Regions from separate parts of the Pantoea sp. SO10 genome, predicted to be linked through region 2. Evidence: predicted binding sites of a transcription regulator. Region 2 holds the regulator's gene; each other region holds the start of a gene.
The links. Region 2 encodes PurR, which represses purine synthesis genes. Its sites were predicted from a motif close to CANGCAAACGTTTGCNTG; they were not measured.

Region 1 (7,453 bases), 1.9 Mb from region 2:
TGATGCGCGCAGCTGGTTTACCAGCAGCCCGGATCTGGCGAAAGAGACCGCGTTCCGTAACAGCAGCTTGCAGGCAGGTTATTTGATTCTGGCCGCGCGTTCGCTGGGCCTGGATGCCGGCCCGATGTCCGGTTTCGATCCGTCAAAAGTGAACGACGCCTTCTTTAGCGAGAGCAAATGGCAGGTGAACTTACTGATCAATCTCGGCTATGGCGAAGCCAGCAAACTGCATGCGCGTCTGCCGCGTCTCGGCTTTGATGAAGCCAGCACCTTTGCCTGATTGAGAAAAGGCGTCGGGCTTAGCCCACGACGCCCGTTTCAAGCGGTTATCCCAGTGAATGGAAGCCGCTGTTGAAGTAGATCATCGGCTCTGCCGCTTCACCTGGCAGAGCAATGCCCACGATACGCGCCAGCAGCACGCTGTGCGTGTTCCACTCCACTACCTTCTCCAGATGGCAATCAAAACTCACCAGCGCATCAGCCAGAATCGGCGCGCCGGTATTCAGCGTCTGCCACGTACCGTTTTGAAAACGCTCGGCGCGGCGTGAGGATTGGCTGAACTGGGCACATAAGTCGTCATGCTGCTCACGCAGCACGTTCACGGCAAAATGGCCGGCTGCGGTAAAAGCATCATGACTGGACGCGCTACGATTCACGCACACCAGCAGGCTGGGTGGCTCAGCCGCAAGCGAACTGACCGACGTGGCAATCAGCCCAAGCTTTTCGCCCTGAAATTCGGTGGTAACCAGAGAAACACCCGCGGTTAAGCGACGCATGCCGTGACGAAACTCATCAAGCGAGATCGATTCCTGGCGAGAAATAGCGGTATCTGACATAAAAAACTCCGACGTGCCTGTTTTAACAATGCGCACAATGGGCAGATGAATGAAGAGTTAGCGCACTTTGATGTGCTGTTTTACTGCCCAAATCCTACACCACATCACACAGTTAGGCACTCAATCCGGCAGGTTTCTGCAAAAGCGTTCTATGCAAAGTTGCCAAATGGGATTGCCGCATGGCTTCGTCCTTATCTGAAATATCGCCTATTCCATCTTAAGCCGGATGCAAACCCATGAGAAAATTCTTACAATAGCACTGATGATTATTCGACCATTTTCATGGAGCGACAGATGGCTAGTCATTTTGTACGTTGGATAGGTAATCCGCCCTTTTCTTCTGAGAACATGCGGGTGCCACAAGAAGTGATCAACAGCGCTCAGCGCTTCGCTGACAAGCGTCGCGGACGCTTTCTCGCCGCACGCGAACTGCTGGCTCAGCTGATGTTACGCATCTACGGTATCCGCGAACTCCCCGCGCTGACGACCAGCAGCAGCGGACGTCCCTGTTTTGCCGATGCCAACCTGCCCGATTTCAGCATTTCCTACGCCGGAAACACTGTCGGTGTGCTGCTGGCCGAAGAAGGCGGCCGCGCCGGACTGGATATGGAAATTGTGCGCGCTCACAGTCGTCAAACACAGGATATGCTGACGCAGGATCTCTCCTCCGGCGAAAAAGCATGGATCAACGCGCAGCAGGATTTCATGGAAGCGCTGACGCAAATCTGGACGCTGCGCCAAAGCATTCTCAAGCTCACCGGCGAAACCGATAGCGGTATTGATTCACTGCGTTTGCATCCTGCGGCCGGTCGGCTGCGTTCCACCGTGTTCCCCGATATTCAGGCGGTGTGTGATGCTGAGCCCACGCTGGTGTGGTCGTGCGCGCTGTCGCCCGGCACCGAACGCTTACATCTGTGGGAGATTGATGGCGCGCAGCAGTGGCAAGCGCTGCGCGATGTCGAGATGAGTAAACCCAATATCGGGCCGCGTACTCTGCGCCTGACCAGTTTGGTCACGCCGCATGAGATGGGACATCCGTAAAAAAGGCCGCATCAGCGGCCTTTACTGTTTAGTGGGCATCGATAAAGACGATTTTCAGCACGAACAGTAGCGCGACCACCACCACGCACGGGCTGATTTCACGCCAGCGGCCGGTTCCCAACTTCATCACGCAGTAAGAGATAAAGCCCAGCGCGATACCTTCCGTGATCGAGAAGCTGAACGGCATCATCGCCGCAGTAACAAACGCTGGCACCGCTTCGGTGAGATCGTCCCACTGCACGCGTGACAGCGACGCCGTCATCAATACGCCAACGTAAATCAGCGCACCCGCCGCCGCATAAGAGGGCACCATCGCCGCCAGCGGTGACAGGAACATCACCAGCAGGAACAGAATCCCGGTGATCACCGCCATCAGGCCGGTACGACCGCCGATCGCCACGCCGGACGAACTTTCAATGTAGGCGGTTACCGATGAAGTACCAATCAGCGAACCGGTCACCGAACTGATGCTATCAACGTACAGCGCCTGCTTCATGCGTGGGAAAGTGCCTTTCTCGTCAGTTAGCCCGGCTTTATCGGTCACGCCAATCAGCGTGCCGGAGGAGTCGAACAGATTGACCAGCATAAAGGAGAAGATCACCCCGGCCATGCCGATGTTGAACGCGCCTTTGATATCAACCTGGCCCACAACAGAAGTGATCGCTGGCGGAGCGGCGAACACGCCGCTGAATTTCACATCGCCAATGATCAAGCCCAGCGCGGTCGTCACCACAATCGACACCAGCACCGCCGCATGGATATTGCGGGAAGCCAGAATTGCGATGATGAAGAAACCCAGCGCCCCAAGCAGCACGCTGTGCGAGGTCAGATTACCCACAGCCACAATGGTATCGGCGTTTGGCACGATAATTCCGGCGTTTTTCAGCCCCATCATGGCGATAAACAGACCAATACCAGCGGTGATGCCAACACGCAGGCTGAGCGGAATGTTGGCAATCATCCAGTAACGCACGCGCAGCAGTGTGAGGATCAGCAGACCCAGCGCGCCCCAGAAAATCGCGCCCATACCAATCTGCCACGAGTATCCCATGGCCCCGACCACCACAAAGGCGAAGAAGGCGTTCAGGCCCATCGCCGGTGCCAGTGCTACCGGCAAATTCGCCACCAGCCCCATCAGAATACTGCCGAACGCGGCAATCAAGCAGGTAGTAACGAACACTGCCTGCGTATCCATGCCCGCTACACCGAGAATTTGCGGGTTAACGAAAACGATGTACACCATCGTCAGGAAAGTCGTGCAACCGGCAATCACTTCGGTACGCACGGTGGTTCCGTGTTCCTGCAGTTTGAAGATGCGCTGCAAAAGGCCCTGATTAGTCATTCCACTGTTCCGCTAAAAAATTTATCGCCGCGTATCCTATAGAGTTTAGCGTGGCAAAACACTGATTTTTCGCAACCGGTTGCTCAGGGTCGCTTTCTGCGCTCAGTGCGCTAGAGTGTCAGCTTATTGTTTAACAAAAGGATGATGTGCGATGTCGGTGGAATGTATTTTTTTTGATTGCGACGGCACGCTGATCGACAGCGAAGTGATCTGTACGCAAGCTTACGTCAACACCTTTGCCCGCTACGGTATTGAACGCTCTCTGCAGCAAATGTTTGAGCAGTATAAAGGGGTAAAGCTCTACGACATCATCCGCGATGTGGCGGCCGAACATCAGGTTGAACTGCCGCTCGAAGAAGTGGAAACCGCCTATCGCGCCGAAGTGGCGAGATTGTTTGATCTCGATTTAAAGCCGATTGCCGGTGCCAAAGCGCTGGTGGAGCGCGTGAAAGTGCCAATGTGTGTGGTTTCAAACGGCACGGTGAAGAAGATGCAGCATTCGCTGGGATTGACCGGCATGCTGCCGTATCTCGATGGCAAGCTGTACAGCGGGTATGACATTAACCACTGGAAGCCGGATCCGGAATTGATGTATCACGCCGCCGAGCAGATGCAGGTGCCGATTGAGAAGTGCATTCTGGTGGATGATTCCGAAGCGGGCGCGCGTGCCGGGATCGCGGCCGGGATTCCGGTGTTTTACTACTGCGCCGATGCGCACAATCCCGAACTCGATCATCCGCTGGTGACGCGCTTTGATGATATGGCGCAGTTGCCGGATTTGTGGCGCGCGCGTGGCTGGGATTTGGTGGGGTAGTGCTGGCTGTCCCCCATCCCGACCTTCCCCCATGAATGGGGGAAGGAGATGCTGCCACATGCAACTCCCAACCCACATATTGCAGCATCTTCCTCCCCCATTCATGGGGGAGGACCGAGGAGGGGGACAGCCAGCACAACCCAAATCAGCCAATCGCCCCTAACGAATCCTCGTTGCTCTGCTTCTTCGGCAGCAGGAACAGCGTGGCGGCGATATCCAGCAGATAAATCAGCGCCAGCAGCGTGATCGCCGCGGTGAAAGAGATATTGGTCGCCAGCAGGCCAATCACCAATGGACCAAATCCGCCCACGCCACGCCCCAAATTAAACAACACGTTCTGCGCTGTTGCGCGCGCCTGCGGTGGGAAAGTATCGGAAATCAGCGCGCCGTAGCCACCAATCATGCCGTTCACAAACATCCCCATCAGCGCGCCGGTAAACAGCATCACCGTAGGATCGCGCAGCTGCGCATACACCACCACCATCACCACCGCGCCAAACTGATACAGCAGGAAGATTTTCCAGCGCGCGAAGCGATCGGCCAGCACGCCAAACATCCAGATGCCGAACGTCATGCCCACCACCGTCACCGCGGTCCACAAGCCTGATTTGGTCAGGCTGAAACCGAAGCTGGACGACAGATAGCTCGGCATCCAAATCATCAATCCGTAGTAACCAAAGTTCTGCACCGAGCAGAGAATGAAAATCCCCAGACTGGCTTTGCTGGTGGCGCGATCGGCAAACAGTAATTTAAGACGTGCGCCAAAGGAGAGCTGCGGCGTTTTCTCCACGTGGCGGGTAAAGCTCTCCGGCTCGCCCATGCTGCGGCGAATCACAAACGAGACCAGCGCCGGCAGCAAACCGACGAGGAACATGCCGCGCCAGCCAATCACGCTCAGCAGCGGCGGCGTGATAAAGGCCGCCAGCAGCACACCGAGCTGCCAGCCAATGCCCACCCACGCCGAGGCGCGGTTGCGCTTCTCTTTCGGCCAGGCTTCGGCAATCAGCGCCATGCCGATGCCGAACTCGCCGCCCAATCCCACGCCCGCCAGCGTGCGGTACACCAGCAGATCCCAATACCCCTGCGCCACGGCGCACAGGCCAGTGAATACCGAGAACACCAGAATAGTGACGGTAAGGATACGGATGCGGCCATAACGATCGCTCAGATGACCAAACACGATGCCGCCGATCACTGCGCCAATCAGCGTCCAGGTGACCAGCGAACCGGCCTGAGACGGATCGAGCGCCAGCGAGACGCTGATCGCCGGCAGCATAAAGCCAAGAATCAGCAGATCAAATCCGTCCATCGCGTAGCCGCTGATGGCCGCCACCATGGCTTTCGCCGGTGTAATGGCTTGTTTTTTAGGAGTTGGGGAAGACATGTAACAGCACCTGGCAGAAAAAAGTGCGCCAAGTATAAAGAGAGGGAATCGCCGAGAACAGACAGAATTTAAGCAGGCGGCCCGTTAGCCACAGTGGCAACGGGCCGCCGACGCATCAATCAAGAGGGTTTATTGCTGCCGTCATCGCCCGACAGCAGTTCATCCAGCTTGTCGCCGCCCACATGACGGAAATCCTGACCTTTGACGAAATAGAAGATAATTTCGCAAATGTTCTGGCAGCGATCGCCGATACGCTCGATGGCGCGCGCGCAGAACAGCGCGGTCAGCACGCTTGGGATAGTGCGCGGATCTTCCATCATGTAGGTCATCAGCTGACGCACGATGCCTTCGTACTCTTTATCCACCTTCTTATCTTCGCGGTAGATTTTGATGGCTTCGTTGAGATCCATGCGCGCGAACGCATCCAGCACGTCGTGCAGCATCTGCACGGTGTGATGACCAAGCGCTTCAAGGCTCACCAGCAGCGGCAGATGCTGCTGGCTGAACTTCTCCAGCGCGGTGCGGCTGATTTTTTCCGCCACGTCGCCAATGCGTTCCAGCTCAGAAATGGTCTTGATGATCGCCATTACCAGGCGCAAATCGCTGGCGGTCGGCTGGCGTTTGGCGATGATGCGCACACAGGCTTCATCAATCTCCACTTCCATCATGTTGACCTTCTGGTCGCCGTCGATGACGTGACGCGCCAGCTCGCCATCCTGGTTGTGCATCGCGGTGATGGCGTCCATCAGCTGCTTCTCAACCATGCCGCCCATGATCATCACTTGCGTGCGAATGTGCTCCAGCTCCGCGTTGAACTGACCGGAGATGTGTTTGTTCAGATTTAAATTATCCATGTGCGTCTCCTGAATCAGCCGTAACGACCGGTGATGTAATCTTCGGTCTGCTTCTTTGCGGGCTTAGTGAACAAGGTATCGGTATCGCTGAACTCAATCAGCTCGCCCAGATACATAAAAGCGGTGTGGTCAGAACAACGCGCAGCCTGCTGCATGTTGTGAGTCACGATCACCACAGTGTAATCCTGCTTCAGTTCGGTGATCAGCTCTTCAATACGACCGGTTGAGATCGGATCCAGCGCGGAGCAAGGCTCATCCAGCAACAGCACTTCCGGGCGAATCGCGATGCCGCGGGCGATGCACAAACGCTGCTGCTGACCGCCGGAAAGACTGTAACCGCTCTGATGCAGCTTGTCTTTGGTTTCATTCCACAGCGCGGCTTTGGTCAGCGCCCACTGCACGCGCTCATCCATATCGGCACGCGACAGCTTCTCAAACAGCCGCACGCCGAAGGCGATGTTGTCATAAATCGACATCGGGAATGGCGTAGGCTTCTGGAACACCATACCGACGCGGGCGCGCAGCAGGGCGATATCCTGATTGGAAGCCAGAATGTTATCGCCATCCAGCAGGATGTCACCTTCAGCACGCTGCTCCGGATAGAGCGAGTACATTTTGTTGAAGGTGCGCAGCAAAGTGGATTTACCGCAGCCTGATGGGCCGATAAACGCGGTCACCTGGTTTTTGGTGATATCCAGATTGATGTTTTTCAGCGCGTGAAACTTACCGTAATAGAAGTTCAGATTACGGACCTGAATTTTACCGGCTGATGAAGTCACGTTACTCATTCTCGTCTCTCATAAGCAGCGCCGCCGAAGCCGCGCCGGGAAATTAGTGTTTGCCCTTGGCGAAAACCACACGCGCCACAATGTTCAGCAGCAGCACGCACACGGTAATAATCAGCACACCCGCCCACGCCAGGCTTTGCCACTCGGCAAACGGGCTCATGGCGAATTTAAAGATGGTGACCGGCAGGTTAGCGATCGGCTGCATCATGTCGGTGCTCCAGAACTGGTTCGACAGCGCAGTAAACAGCAGCGGTGCGGTTTCACCGGCGATACGCGCCACGGCCAACAGCACACCGGTGATGATGCCGGAAACCGAGGCTTTCAGCGTAATCGCCGAAATCATCTTCCACTTCGGCGTACCCAGCGCATAAGCCGCTTCACGCATGCTGTCGGG
Region 2 (7,453 bases):
TACGTTCGCGTCGTCCTGAACCGTTGAGTTGCGCAACGGTAGGCGTCAAAGCCAGTAGAAGACCATGACCAAACAGAATGGCGGGAAGCCAGATAGAGGTGCCGACAGCGACGGCGGCCATATCCGTGGCGCTTACCGCACCGGCCATAACAGTATCTACAAATCCCATCGCAGTCTGGGCCACCTGAGCAAGGATGACCGGGATCGCGAGGGCCAGCAATTGACGCGCTTCGGTAAAATACTTCTGCACGTTACACCTGCTTAATTAATGAAGAGAGCGGGGCGAAATCCCCAAAGAATGCGCGCACAGTGTAGCGGCAGCGCTGGCTTCCGCCAAACGTTGATCGCATTTTGTTTAGCAATTTGTGTAAAGTTTGAACTCCGCCAAATTAAGCTGCCGCCGACAAGCTGTGATAAACTGACGCAAACTTTGCAGAGGCTAAGATTATGTTTACTGGAATTGTGCAAGGCACGGCAGAAATTGTCGGCATTGAAGAGAAAGATCTGTTTCGTACCCATATTGTGCGCTTACCGGATGAGCTGTTACCGGGACTGGCGCTAGGCGCATCGGTAGCCCACAACGGCTGCTGCCTGACTGTGACTGAGATTAATGGCGATCGGGTTAGCTTCGATTTGATTAAAGAAACATTGCGCATTACCAACCTGGGTGAATTACAGGTCGGGGATGTGGTGAATATTGAGCGTGCAGCGAAGTTCTGTGATGAAATTGGCGGCCATTTGATGTCTGGCCATATTATGACCACGGCGGAAATCTGCAAAATCATCCAGTCAGAAAACAACCGCGAAATCTGGTTTAAATTACAGGATGCCACGCAGATCAAATATATTCTGCATAAAGGTTTTGTGGGTATCGACGGAATTAGTTTGACCGTTGGCGACGTTACCAAAAGCAAGTTCTGTGTGCATCTGATTCCGGAAACCCTCGAGCGCACCACGTTAGGCGCGAAGAAGTTTGGTCAGAAGGTCAATATTGAGATTGATCCTCATACGCAGGCCATTGTGGAAACCGTTGAACGCGTATTAGCGCAGCGTGAAGCCGCTGCACTGGCGCAGATTGCCAGCGCAGAATAATGGCGCTAAAAAAGGCGCCCTGCGGCGCCTTGATTTATTTCTGCAAGCTCATTAACGCGCTACGCGTAATCCGCCATCCTTGCCACGACTGAATACCACCTGCCACAGCTGAATATCACGGGCGCGAAACGCACCGGCGCAGGCGTTGAGATAATAGTCGAACATTCGTTTAAAACGTTCGCCATATTTCTCAGCCAGCTGCGGCCACGCCGCCTGAAAACGTTCATACCATGCCATTAACGTCGTATCGTAATCTGCGCCAAAGTTGTGCCAATCTTCCATGACGAAATGTGGCTCACTGGCATCAGCGATTTGACGGACCGACGGCAGACAACCGTTCGGGAAGATATATTTATCAATCCACGGATCGACATTCATATCCGTTGTGAGGGCACCAATGGTGTGCAGTAAAAATATGCCGTCTGGTTTGAGATTGCGGTCAGCAACATCAAAATAAGTGGCATAGTTTTTCGGCCCGACATGTTCAAACATTCCGACAGAAACAATGCGATCATATTGATTATTCAGGTCGCGATAGTCCTGCAGTAAAATAGTGACATCCAGTCCTTCACAGCGTTGTTGTGCCAGTTTTTGTTGCTCTGCAGAAATAGTGACGCCATGCACCGTGACGCCATAATGGCGTGCGGCATATTCCGCCAGTCCGCCCCAGCCACAACCGATATCCAACAGCGTCAAGCCCGGTTCAAGTTGTAACTTGCGGCAAATCATATCCAGTTTGGCCTGCTGCGCGCTTTCCAACGTATCAGCATCTTTCCAGTAGCCGCAGGAATATTGCATATAGGGGTCAAGCATCAGTGAGAATAGATCATTACCCAGGTCGTAATGCTCTTTACCCACAATCCAGGCGCGTTTTTTCGATTGCAAATTAGTAAGACGCGCGGCGGCGATTCGCAACGTATCTTTAAAATGCCGCGGTAATTGTTTATCCAGATGGTGTTTTAAAACGCGATGGAAGAACATATCAAGCTGTTCGCACTCCCACCAACCATCCATGTAACTTTCACCTAATCCGAGCGATCCTTCCTCGAGCACGCGTTTAAAAAAATCTGGATGCTTTACCTGAATATCCCAGGGACGAGTGCCATTAACTGCAATATCAGCACGCTCTAGCAGTTCATTGACGATCCGAAACCAGTGGTTTTCTTCAAGGCTCACTTCTTCTATAACAGATGAACTCATAGCTTCTCCATCACCTTCCGATCTGAACCTGAGAAAAAGAATAGCCAATTTCCCAAGACCTGTGAGAGAACTCACGGAAAATCCGTGCGCCAGAAATCCGACGTTTTACAGAGGCATGAATTTGAATAGAAAAGTTGGACGCAACACTGGAGTACCGTGCAGACGCCATCCCGCGACAGAGTCGCTAAAGGTATTACATTTATATTATTGATTTAATACAGAATTACTGACCCACTGAGTATATGCTCACGTGGGTCAATATTCAACGGGTTATCGTTAGTTTGCTAACGAAAAGCGTTGGCTTAGAGATTATCTTCGCAGGGACGGGAAGTGTGGGCAATATCACTTTGTGCGTTTGCCGATCGCTGGCAGACAAAGCCCGCCCACGCCAGTACCACGGTGACCACCATCACTAATGTGGTGTTGAACAGCGCCTGGTCAAGGCCGGCGGAGACCAGCAGGCTGGCGACAAAGCACAATCCTAACTGGAATAAATTCTGTAATCCTGCCGCTTTACCGGTGGCGTGCGGGAAGGGCGCTAATGCGCTGGCCACCACAATCGGATAGATCGCGCCATTGGCCAGCGCCATGCCGCAGAAGGGCATCAGCAGCACAAACAGCGGCGCTGAAGGCATCAGGGCGATGACAAACAGACTTAGGATGCTCAGACTATACAGCACCAGCAACCACGGCAGCAGTTGCGCGCCCTGATAACGATTTAACAGCGCGCGGCAGCCAAAGCCGCCAATCAGAAACGCAATGGTCTGCGGAATATAGCTCAGGCCAATATCGCCCGGCGTCAGGCCAGCTGCGGCGAGAATGAAAGGTGAGCCCGTCAGCCACGCGAAAAAGCTCGCCGAACATGCCGAATAGATTAAGACGTTACCGCTGTAGACGCGGGTGCCTAGCAAAGTCAACCAGCCGGGTTGTTTGCCTGAGGCGACTTTCTCGCGCTTAGGTGAGGTTAACTGCAGCGTACCGATCAGCAACACCACGGCAACCAGCGTCAGCGTGATAAAGATGCTGCGCCAGTGGAAGTGGCCGATCAGCCAGGCGCCGAGCAGCGGTGCCAGCGCCGGAGACAGCGCAACCAGCGGCATAATCGTTGCAAACACTTTATTAGCTTTTGCTTTTGGATAGTGATCCACCACCAGCGCCTGCCAGCTTACGGCAGCCGCACACACGCCAATCGCCTGCACAAAACGCAGCGCCAGCATCAGGCGGACATCGGTCACCCACAGCATTCCCAGACAACCGAGGGCGAAGATGGCCAGGCCCGCCAGCAAAATCGGCTTACGTCCATAACGATCTGATAGCGGTCCCCAAAATACCTGGGCACAGGCAAAACCGCCGAGAAACAGACTCAGGCTGGCGCTGATGGTGCCGGGTGCGCTAGCAAAATCACGCTGCATATCGCCAAAGGCGGGTAAATACATATCCGTGGCAAGAAAGCCGAGCATGCTGAGCACGGCGAGATAAGGCATAAATGCTTTAGACGACAACATGTTGATTCTCTTTTGGGCAGGGTAAACGCCGGGGAGTGTAAAAGGATGCAGCGCGCTTTGTGAAACGCTAATATTTGCATGATGCTGTTAAAATTTTTGAAGGCAAAATTATGTGGTCAGAATATGCGCTTGAAGTGGTGGATGCAGTAGCGCGCACCGGCAGTTTTAGCGCGGCAGCGCAGGAGCTGCATCGCGTGCCCTCTGCCGTCAGTTACACTGTGCGCCAGCTGGAAAACTGGCTGGCGGTGCCGCTGTTTGAGCGCCAGCATCGGGAAGTGGTGATGACAGCGGCGGGCGAGCATTTTGTGCGGGAAGGCCGTTCTGTTATCAAAAAAATGCTGGCAACTCGCCGACAGTGTCAGCAACTGGCAAATGGCTGGCGCGGCGAGTTGAGCATCGCGGTCGACTGCATTGTAAAACCGCAGCGTACGCGACAGTTAGTGAAAGACTTCTACCGCCATTTTCCCGACATGGAGCTGATTATCAGCTACGAAGTGTTCAACGGCGTGTGGGATGCGTTGGCTGATGGTCGGGTGGATGTGGCGATTGGCGCAACTCAGGCCATCCCGGTGGGCGGACGTTTTGCCTTTCAGGATATGGGCGCGCTGAACTGGCGTTGTGTGGTGAGTCCCGATCATCCGCTGGTTAACAGCAAGGAGCTGGATGATGAAACCTTGCGGGCGTGGCCATCGCTGGTGCTGGAAGATACCTCGCGTGCGTTGCCGCGCCGTATGACATGGACGCTGGATAATCAGCGGCGGTTGGTGGTGCCAGAGTGGGAAACCGGGATGGATTGTTTGCTGGCAGGATTATGCGTCGGCATGGTGCCTGGCCATTTGGCGCGTCCACTGCTGGACAGCCAAAAACTGGTCGAGCTGGCGCTACCGCAGGCGTTTCCGGACAGTCCGTGCTGCGTCAGCTGGTCAGAACAGCGCGCGTCACCGGCGCTGGCGTGGTTACTGGCTTATCTCGGGGATGCGGAAACGCTGAACCACGAATGGCTCAGCGAAGTGTCGGCTTAGCGGCGGTAGTCGCGGAACGGACCGTACGCCACCGAACGGCGTTCAATCAGCGTTGGCTGGACTTCGATAGTTTGCGGATCTTCGCGCTTGCTGGTGATGCGATCCAGCAGCATTTCCAGCGCTTTTTCACCCAGTTCAGCTTTCGGCTGGTGCACGGTGGTGAGCGCTGGTGTGAAATAGCGCGCGTTGCGCACGTTATCGTAGCCAATCACCGAGATATCCTGCGGTACGCGCAAACCCATCTCATCAGCAGCGCAAATCGCGCCCATCGCCATGATATCGCCACCGCAGAACACCGCGGTTGGACGCTGTTTCTGATTTAAGATCTGTTGCATCGCCTGATAGCCCGATTCAGGCTCAAAGTCGCCCTGAACCACCCACTCCGGACGCACTGTAATGCCCGCTTCGTTCATTGCCTGCAGGAAGCCAGCATGACGTCCACCGCCGGTGTTGCGCTCCATTTGGCCAGGAATGGCACCGATATCGCGATGGCCACGTTCAATCAGATAACGCCCGGCGAGATAGCCGCCCTGAAATGCATTGTCCTGCACGGTATCGGTGAAATCACCGCGTGACGCGCCCCAATCCATCACCACCATGGGGATATTGCGGTTCTCTTCCAGCATCTGCAGCAAATCGTCTGGATATTCCGAACACATCACCAGCAGACCATCGACGCGCTTTTGCGCCATCATTGACAGGTAAGCGCGCTGCTTTTGCAGATCGTTGTGCGCATTGCCGAGAATCAGCGTATAGCCGCGTTCGAAGCAGCGGTTCTCCACCGCTTCGATAATTTCAGCGAAGTAGGGCGCTTCGCTGGAGGTCGCCAGCAGACCCAAGGTTTTGGTGTGATTAACTTTAAGACTACGCGCCACGGCACTTGGCGAGTAGTGTAATTCTTTGATCGCTTCCCATACGGCGTTACGCGTCTCTTCCGCAACGAAACGCGTTTTGTTGATGACATGCGAAACCGTGGTGGTTGAGACCCCCGCGCGTTTTGCGACATCTTTAATTGTTGCCATGAAAATGGTGCTCCTGGGCTTATCGCAACTTACTGATAAGTATATTGTTAAACGTTTGCGTCTGCTAATGCTTTTACAGCCCAAAAAAGCGGGCAAAACGGCATGTTCAAGCAGGCAAAATCACTTCATCACGCTGTAAATACAGCCTGCGCAAAATCTGTTGCGCAACGAAAGGCGGCGATTCTAGCAAGCTGGCGCGGATAACACGAGATTTTTGCCTATTGCTATGCGAAAATCGTCTTAACCCTAATAATTGTGTGACTAAGGAGTTGTGATGAATACCGACCTGAAGCTGGCGCTAATGACCACTGTTGGCGCACTGTTGATGATTATCGCCTTCAGCTTTACCGCGATCATGCATTAACAAAAAAGCCGGAGCTGAGAACAGCATCCGGCTTTTTCATGTCTGTTGCGCAACAACTAGCGAATGGTTTTTGGCGTCATCATACGACGCGCGCCCACATAGTGTTTCTGCCAGTAATCCTCACCCAATGCGCTAATCTGAATATCTTTGCCGGTACGCGGCGACTGAATGAATTTGCCATTGCCAAGATAAACGCCCACATGGTCGGCGGTACCGCGATTGTTGATGCGGAAGAACACCAGATCGCCTTTCTCCAGCATTTCACGCTTAATCGGTGCCGCATCACGCAGGTGATACATCTCATTGGCGGTGCGTGGCAGTTTGAATTTCACCAGATCTTTATAGGCGTACCACACCAGGCCGCTGCAATCGAAACCGGTGTGTGGCGAAGCGCCGCCCCACTGATAAGGTTTGCCGAGTTGACCCATTAATTTGGTCATCGCCGTTTCACGCGCTTTTTGATAACGCTGACGGTGCGCTTTACTCATTTTGATGCCGGTCAGCGCTAACGCTTCATCATCGACGGCGATCTCGGGCGTTTTCTTCGCTAAACGTTGATGACCGTATTTCTTAGCAGAGAGTTTCAGTGGGGATTTTTTGCTGGTGGTTTTGTGCAGCGCGATGTCTGTTTTGCTCTGTTTTTTGAGTTTGAATTTTTGAACAGCGGTCAGACGCGATTTTTTGGTGGTGGTGGTTTTTACCGGACGTCGTTTGCGGCGCTCGTCTTCACGTGCGCTCTTTTTCTCTGCTTTAAGCGAACTGGCGTTAACGGGCGCATGCGGAGATGCAGCGGCCACATTAAAGAACAGTTGGGCAAAAGCCAGTATGAAAAGCGTAATTAGTAGACGCATAATCCGGTTACAGGTTAAGCAGGCTGAATCAAAGCAGACTGCGTAAAAGTGAGAGAAATCTGATCAAGTGACCAGCGCCGAGGCAATTCTAATCCACTTTTTTTACAAAAGGTAAGGCCTTTTTCTATTAATATGTTACCAGATTGATTCTGTAGCAAAAATGAGCGATTTCAGCTGGTTAACACAGCGAAATTATTGCTAATTATTAATTTATTAATGCCAATTAATGATATGAAAATGTTATTTGTCATGCGTTAACTTAACAAACATGGCGATTAGCCAGTGCAAAGGCAAAATCCCGTTTTCAGTCCGGGAGCGAAATCGCTACAATAAACAAACACGAAGTAGAAGATTAAGGAAGGCAATAATGAGTACTGTTGAAAAAATTCAGCGTCAG
Region 3 (7,453 bases), 1.5 Mb from region 2:
CGTACGGCGTGGAGCTGAATCCGTTCCTGTCACCGTTTGGTCTGCCATGTAAACAACCGGCGTGGGGCTATGTCTCCGCCGTTGATCTGAAGACCAACGAAACCGTGTGGAAAAAACGCATTGGTACGGTTCGCGATAGCGCGCCAGTGCCACTGCCGTTCAAAATGGGTATGCCAATGCTGGGCGGCCCAATCACCACCGCCGGTAACGTGTTCTTCATTGGTGCTACCGCAGATAACTACCTGCGTGCATTCGACACCAACACCGGTGAAATGCTGTGGCAGGCACGTCTGCCAGCAGGCGGCCAGGCAACGCCGATGACCTATGAAGTGGATGGCAAGCAGTACGTTGTTATCGCTGCCGGTGGTCACGGTTCGTTTGGCACCAAGCTGGGCGATTATGTGATTGCTTATGCACTGCCTGATGCGAAGTAAGTTTTCGCGTTGATGTGTTGATGTAATGAAAAGGCGGACTGCGAAGTCCGCCTTTTTTTATGCTCGATGTTTCGTTATTGCACACTTCGTAGCGGCGCGATTCATCGCGCATACCAATGGCGGCTCGACGCCCATCCAGGCATTGCGCAATAAATTGCGCCGCTACGGTATGTGCGGGTTTTAACTTTAACGCTTGCGCAGCACCCGGGCATTTAACAGCGCGCACAGCGCCATGATCACACAGGTCGCCAGAAACACCGGACGCATACCAAACGCGCCGCCAATAAAGCCGCCGAACAGCGGACCTGAAACCTGACCGACATACTGCGCCGAGGTTGAATAACCCAGCATCTTGCCCACCTGCGACTGCGGCACGCTGTGACGAATCAGCGCGGTGACGCACGGCATCAATCCACCCAGCGCCATACCCATCAGAAAACGCAGCACCACTAATTGCCACGCTTCGCGGATAAACGCCTGCGGGATCAGCAGCAGCGCGCAGACTATCAGCCCATACACCAGCACACGACCATGCCCGACGCGATCGGCCAGCCGTCCCAGACGCGGCGCGGAGATAATGCTACCGAGCGCGGCGGCCGCCATCACCAATCCGGCGGTGACCGTCACCGCATGATCGCCGTTAACAAACTGGCCGATATACAGCGTGATGATCGGCTCAATCGACATATTGGCGAAAATCAGCAGCATGCCCGACAGCCACATTAGCCTCACCACGGGCAAATTGAATGACTTCGCATCGTCAGCAATCTTCTGTGGGGTTTTCTTGCCAGAGGAGCGCGGCACCTCTTTTAGCAAAAAGGTCGTTGCGAGGAAGGCGAGAAAAATCACCGCGCCGGTCAGCCAGAAGGTGTGACGAATGCCAATCAGCGGCGGCAACACGCCGCCCAGCAGCGGCCCTACCACGTTGCCGGCCATAATGCCGGATGACAGCACGCCGAGCGCCCAGCCGGTTTGTTCTTTCGGCGTTTGCGCCGCCACCAGAATGGTCGATCCCGAGGCGTAGCCGCCGAGCAAACCCGCCAGCAAACGCAGCGCCACCAGCTGCCACGGTGCGGTGGCCATACCAATCAGCGACATGGCAATCGCCATGCCGAGGCTGGCGCGGATCAGCATCAGTTTGCGGCCATAGCGATCGGCCAGTTTGCCCCATAACGGCGCGGTCAGGGCGGCGCTGAGGAAGGTGGCGCCGTAGGCCGCACCCGACCAGCGCGCAATCGCCGCCGGTTCCTGCACGCCAAGTTGCTGCACGTAGAGCGGCAGAAACGGCAACAGCAGCGTCATCGCCACAATGGTGCTGAACGAACCCAGCACGCAGACACATAAATTTCGCTTCCAGTGTTGCTGTTCGGGCGCTAACGCGAGTGGAGGTTGCTGCATGGTGATATCCCTGTTTTTTGCTTTTTTAGCAGGCTAACAGTGACGCTGTGCAGAAAACAGAGTAGCGCGGATAATTGCCAGGCGGCGCAGCATTGTTGCCAGATAACAACAATTACGCTGTACCAAGGGTGTTGATTAACGCATCGCACAGCAAGGTGACCGGCGAAGAGGGTTGCGGCTGCTCTTTCAGCAACAGATAGCTGTGCAGGCGATCCATTTGCCAATCTGATAGCACCTGCTGGATTTCGCCGCGCGCTAAGGCATCTTGCGTCATATAAGCGGGCAGATAAGCGATGCCGGTGCCTGCCAGTGCGGCATTAAGCAGCGCCATGCTGTTGTTAGCGCGGAAACGGCTGTGCACATCCAGCGCCAGGCGCTGTTTATCACGGCGAAACGGCAGCGCGGCGGTGTGCGCGGGGCCGTGAAACAGCAGCAAGTCGTGACGCATCAGGCGGTCAGGATGATCAATGGGCGCATGCGCCGCCAGATAATCTGGCGTGGCGTACAAGCCCCAATCAATGCTGGCGAGTTCACGATAATTGGCTGCGTCGGGCGCACGCGCGCGGATCACAATCGCCACGTCGGCGCTGGGTTGCGGGTCATCGCTGGTGGTGAGGTCGAGATCGACGTTGATGTGAATATGGCGGCGAATAAAGTCATTCAGCGTCGGCACCACGCACTGACAGCCGTAGGTGATCGGCGCCTGCAAGCGCACGTTGCCTGCGGGCAGTTGATGTACCTGCTGCACAAAGGCGTCGGCGCGATGCATCTCTTCCAGCATGCGCACGCAGAACGGATAGTAAGCCTGGCCGAGCTCCGTCAGCACCACTTTGCGCGTGGTGCGCTGCAACAGCTTGATGCCGAGGCGCACTTCCAGCCGCGCCACTTCACGGCTGACGTGGGATTTGGAGACGCCTAAGGTGCGTGCGGCTTCGCTAAAGCTTTGCCGTTCCACGACGCGTGCAAACAGCATCATGGCGGAGAGATTGTCGCTGTTATCCATGTTCTCTGGTAGTTAAGAGAGTGAGAACAGCAGCTTAAAAGCAAAAGGCGTCATTAGTCCATCAGCGTACATTTCGTAGCGGCGCGATTCATCGCGCTTATCAATGATGGCAACGAGCCCATCCAGATATTGCGCAATAAATTGCGCCGCTACGAATGATGCGCATAGGCATACATCAACTCGCCATCGCCAATGGGAACAATAAACGATCCGGCTCAACGCGACGCTGGCGGCGCAGCTGGCCTGGCGTCACCATGAAGTAGTTTTTGAAGGTGCGAGTATAAGCCTGCTGCGTATCGAAGCCGTAACTCATCGCCACCTGCAAAATCGCCTCATCGCTGTTAATCAGCGTCAGCGCAGATTCGGTTAACCGGCGCTGGCGAATGTACTCGGCCAGTGAAAAGCCGGTGTGCTGACGGAACAGACGTTGCAGATGCCAGCGGGAGTATCCCGAGCGGCGTGCGACTTCATCCAGATGCAGATCGTGCCCTAAGTTATTCTCTATCCAGTCCAGCAAACTACGGATAAATTCGCGCTGATTCATGGGATTCTCCTGCGTTGGCAATATGTCCAGTGCCGCCACAATAGCGCGTTAAATTTATCCCTTAATTAGCAGAAAATTAGCGCAGAATTAGCAAGCGGGAAAATGGGTATAATTCTGGCCTAATTATCTGTCGCTACACTGCGTTCAGTTAAGTTGGAGGGCATCATGCGTGTGCTGCTGGTAGAAGATGACGAAATGATTGGCGCGAATCTGCAGCAAGCGCTGGAAGCGGCAGGTTGGTCGGTGGATTGGGTACGCGACGGCGTGTATGCCAGCAATGCCTGGGCCGAAGGCGGCTATACCTGCGTGTTACTGGATCTGGGCTTACCGCGTGAAGATGGCCTGCAGGTGCTGCGTCGTGCGCGCACGCGCGGTGACATGACGCCGGTGCTGGTGCTCACCGCCCGCGATACCGTGCAGCAACGTATTCAGGGATTGGACAGCGGCGCTGACGACTATTTGCTGAAACCCTTTGATCTGCAAGAAGTGCTGGCGCGTATGCGCGCCATTACCCGCCGTCGCCACGGTGCAGCAGATTCTCTGCTCGGCAGCGGTGATGTGCAAATTGACATCATGACGCGCGAAGTGCTGTACAAAGGCCAGCGCGAACAGCTCACCGCACGCGAATATGCCCTGCTCTACGCCTTGCTGGAGCGGCCGGGCGCCATTCTTTCGCGCGAACAGTTAGAAAACCGCATTTACGGCTGGGGCGAAGAGGTCAGCAGCAACGCGGTGGATGTGCTGATCCACGGAATGCGTCGCAAACTGGATAACGAAGTGATCCGCAACGTACGCGGACTTGGCTGGCGGGTACCGGCAATATGAAACCTTTCACCTTTATGCGCTCGCTGCGTAACAAGCTGCTCGCCACGCTGGTGATTCTGCATCTGGCGATGATTGGCGGCGTCACCTGGTATTTCTATCACTGCTACGGCGACATGATGGGCACCATGAAAGACGACCAGCTCGCCAAGATCGCCGATGCGTGGGCCAGCAGCCAACGTATGCCGGCCCTAATGCCGATGGTGATGCATGAAGAGAAACTGAAAAGCACCTATATCGTCCAGCTTTGGGACGAAAGCAATCATCTGCGCGCCAGCTCCTGGCCGGGCCTGCATGCGCCATTGCAGCTGAAAAAAGGCTGGACCGATTTGAAAGTCGGAGACTGTGGCGACGACTGCGAATGGCGTGTCTATACGCGACCCGGCGAGCTGGGCAGTGAAATTGGCAACATTCAGGTACTACACAATATCGGCTACATGAAAAGTATCATGGTCAAGCGAGCGCTCTCCGCCATCATTCCGCTGGTGCTGATGATGCCGCTCTCACTGATTGTGATATGGCTGGTGGTGCGTGCTATTACGCGCGATTTACGCGTGGCGTCGCGCCATATCGCAGCGCAGGAAACCCTGCATCCGCATAGCGTTTCACCTGATGGTTTACCGGATGAAGTGCTGCCGCTGGTGGCAGCTTACAACGCCTTGCTGGATAGACTGCGCGCGGCATGGTCATCGCAGCGCCAGTTCCTTGAAGATGCGGCGCATGAGCTGCGCACGCCGGTCACCGCCGTGACCTTGCAACTGGAGAATCTGCGGCAACATATTCAACCCGGTGAAGCCAGCCGCCAGTTTGACCAGCTGGAAGCGGGCGTGACGCGCACGCGCCATCTGGTGACGCAGCTGCTGAATATCTCGCGTCAGGAAGATCAATCGGTGGTCGCCACAGTGGAAAGCATCGAACTGGACGACCTGCTGAAAGAGAGCATTGAGCAGCTGATGGTGGTGGCGGATAAGCGCGGCATCGATATCGGCTTCAACGGCACCACACATTATCGCCTGCACGCCAGCCGCTCCGATCTGCGCAGCCTGTTCGATAACCTGATTGGCAATGCGATGCTGCATACGCCGGAAGGCAGTTTGGTCGATGTGCTGCTGCATCGCGTCGGCAATCACACCGTGGTGGATATCGTCGATAACGGTCCCGGCATGGCGGAATCCTTTATCGAGCGCGCCTTTGACCGCTTCACCCGTTCACCGGATGTGCAGGCGCAAGGCAGCGGACTGGGCTTATCGATTGTGCGCAGCGTAGCGCAAAAACATCAGATGCAGGTTGCGCTGTCGAACCGCCACGATCCGCAGGGCCAGATTGCCGGCCTGCAGGTGCGCGTGACATTACCATAAACTGCACCGTGCCGTAGCGGCGCAATGTATTGCGCAAAGTTGCTGTGGGCACGGTGCGACATCAAAACAACGCGATAAATCGCGCCGCGACATCCCTTTCCTATATCAAACACGTTCTCTGCTGTACGCGACACGTAAACGGTTGCGGGGTTCCGTTCGCTACACGGGTTTAATGTGATATTGATCACATTTTCAGTGAATAAAACTGCAACACTTTTTGACAAACGTGACCAAAATCTATTTTCTATGCCTCTGTTACAGGCACATTACGCAAGCTTGAAAATCTGGCGATGCAGACCGGATACGACAACTCACTGCCCATCCCCTGGGATCAATTTCAACCGATCGCGGCGACGGCCCGGCGATCAAAAGCATGTGGTTAACAATAATGAAATATAAAGCGTTGATAGCAGGGGCCTTATTGGCCAGCAGCTGGACTGGTGCGGCACAAGCGGCAGACAGCGATCCGCAGTACGTTTCTGACTGGTGGCATCAGAGCGTGAACGTGGTGGGCAGTTACCACACCCGTTTTGGACCCCAGTTCAACAACGACGTGTACCTGGAATATGAAGCCTTTGCCAAGAAGGATTGGTTCGATTTCTACGGTTACCTCGATCTGACCAACTTCTTCGGCGTGGGCAACAGCAACGCTAACGGCGTGTTCGACCACGGTTCGCCGATGTTCATGGAAATTGAGCCACGTTTCTCCATCGATAAGCTGACCGGCACCGATCTCTCTTTTGGTCCGTTTAAAGAGTGGTACTTCGCTAACAACTACATCTATGACATGGGTCGCAACAGCGATAACCGTCAGAACACCTGGTACATGGGTCTTGGCACCGACATCGATACGCACAGCGATATCGGCCTGTCGCTGAACGTTTACGCTAAATACCAGTGGGAAAACTACGGTGCGGCGAACGAAAACAGCTGGGATGGTTATCGCTTTAAGGTGAAATACTTTGTGCCGATTACCGATCTGTGGGGCGGCAAGCTGAGCTATATCGGCTTCACCAACTTCGACTGGGGTTCAGATCTGCGTGATAAGTCCGATCGTTCACGCACCAGCAACTCGATTGCGTCCAGCCACATTCTGTCGCTGAACTACGATCACTGGCATGTTTCTACTGTGGCGCGTTATTTCCACAACGGCGGCCAGTGGGCTGACGGCCAGGAGCTGAACTTCGGTAACGGTCCATTTGAAGTGAAATCAACCGGTTGGGGTTACTATTTGGTGGTGGGTTACAACTTCTAAGTTGTTGGTTTCCCTCACCCTAACCCTCTCCCACAAGTGGGAGAGGGAACAGATCGTGCCCCTACCAACTCCCTCTCCCGCTTGCGGGAGAGGGCTGGGGTGAGGGCCAGCGCGCACCCTCTACTCAAATCTGCGGCTTATACGCATTCACCATCCACGGCACGCCGAACTTATCGGTCAACATGCCAAAGCCATTAGCCCAAAACGTCGGTGCCCAGCTTTTCGTCACCTCACCGCCCGCTGACAACGCCTCAAACCAACGCTTGCCCTGCGCCTCATCCGGCGTGGATAAACTCACGGCAAAACCGCCATACGCCGCCTGCGGTGCGCCGTCACTCATCATCAATTCACCCTGCCCGATACGCAAATGGGCATGCATGATCTGCTCCGGCGAAAAGCTCACGCCCGAGATGCAGCCTTCATCCTCCACCGGCGTTTCATCCGGCATATCGCCATAGGTCATCTTGAACAGCAGCTCGCCGTCGGTGGCATCGAGGTAGAAGGCAATCGCCTCTTCGCAGCGACCGCTGTAAAACACATACGGGGTAACTTGCATGGTCTGTTCTCCATAAAGGGAATGTCCACTGCAAGTGTAGTGCGCATTATTTAATCGGTTGCGAGCCGGGCCGCACTCTTACC

Region 1: a site for PurR is predicted at 3,288-3,305, ahead of FCN45_RS19555 (NCS2 family permease). Genes of this name have one in related genera too.
Region 3: a site for PurR is predicted at 5,691-5,708, ahead of FCN45_RS01855 (nucleoside-specific channel-forming protein Tsx). Genes of this name have one in related genera too.

The regions. Positions count from the first base shown of each region.
Region 1 is NZ_CP040095.1:4,214,376-4,221,828, reverse strand. It holds gene FCN45_RS19570 (malonic semialdehyde reductase) at 1-280, shown strand, start outside; gene FCN45_RS19565 (flavin reductase family protein) at 327-836, opposite strand; gene FCN45_RS19560 (4'-phosphopantetheinyl transferase superfamily protein) at 1,131-1,877, shown strand; gene FCN45_RS19555 (NCS2 family permease) at 1,906-3,219, opposite strand; gene yieH (6-phosphogluconate phosphatase) at 3,371-4,033, shown strand; gene FCN45_RS19545 (MFS transporter) at 4,179-5,417, opposite strand; gene phoU (phosphate signaling complex protein PhoU) at 5,537-6,271, opposite strand; gene pstB (phosphate ABC transporter ATP-binding protein PstB) at 6,286-7,059, opposite strand; gene pstA (phosphate ABC transporter permease PstA) at 7,103-7,453, opposite strand, start outside.
Region 2 is NZ_CP040095.1:1,871,628-1,879,080, forward strand. It holds gene FCN45_RS08725 (MATE family efflux transporter) at 1-250, opposite strand, end outside; gene FCN45_RS08730 (riboflavin synthase subunit alpha) at 448-1,092, shown strand; gene cfa (cyclopropane fatty acyl phospholipid synthase) at 1,144-2,292, opposite strand; gene punC (purine nucleoside transporter PunC) at 2,595-3,797, opposite strand; gene punR (DNA-binding transcriptional activator PunR) at 3,908-4,819, shown strand; gene purR (HTH-type transcriptional repressor PurR) at 4,816-5,841, opposite strand; gene FCN45_RS08755 (YnhF family membrane protein) at 6,116-6,205, shown strand; gene FCN45_RS08760 (C40 family peptidase) at 6,262-7,056, opposite strand; gene FCN45_RS08765 (Grx4 family monothiol glutaredoxin) at 7,421-7,453, shown strand, end outside.
Region 3 is NZ_CP040095.1:420,257-427,709, reverse strand. It holds gene FCN45_RS01885 (glucose/quinate/shikimate family membrane-bound PQQ-dependent dehydrogenase) at 1-434, shown strand, start outside; gene FCN45_RS01880 (MFS transporter) at 621-1,832, opposite strand; gene FCN45_RS01875 (LysR family transcriptional regulator) at 1,945-2,835, opposite strand; gene FCN45_RS01870 (helix-turn-helix domain-containing protein) at 3,011-3,379, opposite strand; gene FCN45_RS01865 (response regulator transcription factor) at 3,545-4,204, shown strand; gene FCN45_RS01860 (HAMP domain-containing sensor histidine kinase) at 4,201-5,559, shown strand; gene FCN45_RS01855 (nucleoside-specific channel-forming protein Tsx) at 5,948-6,814, shown strand; gene yjdN (VOC family metalloprotein YjdN) at 6,939-7,370, opposite strand; gene FCN45_RS01845 (LysR family transcriptional regulator) at 7,449-7,453, opposite strand, start outside.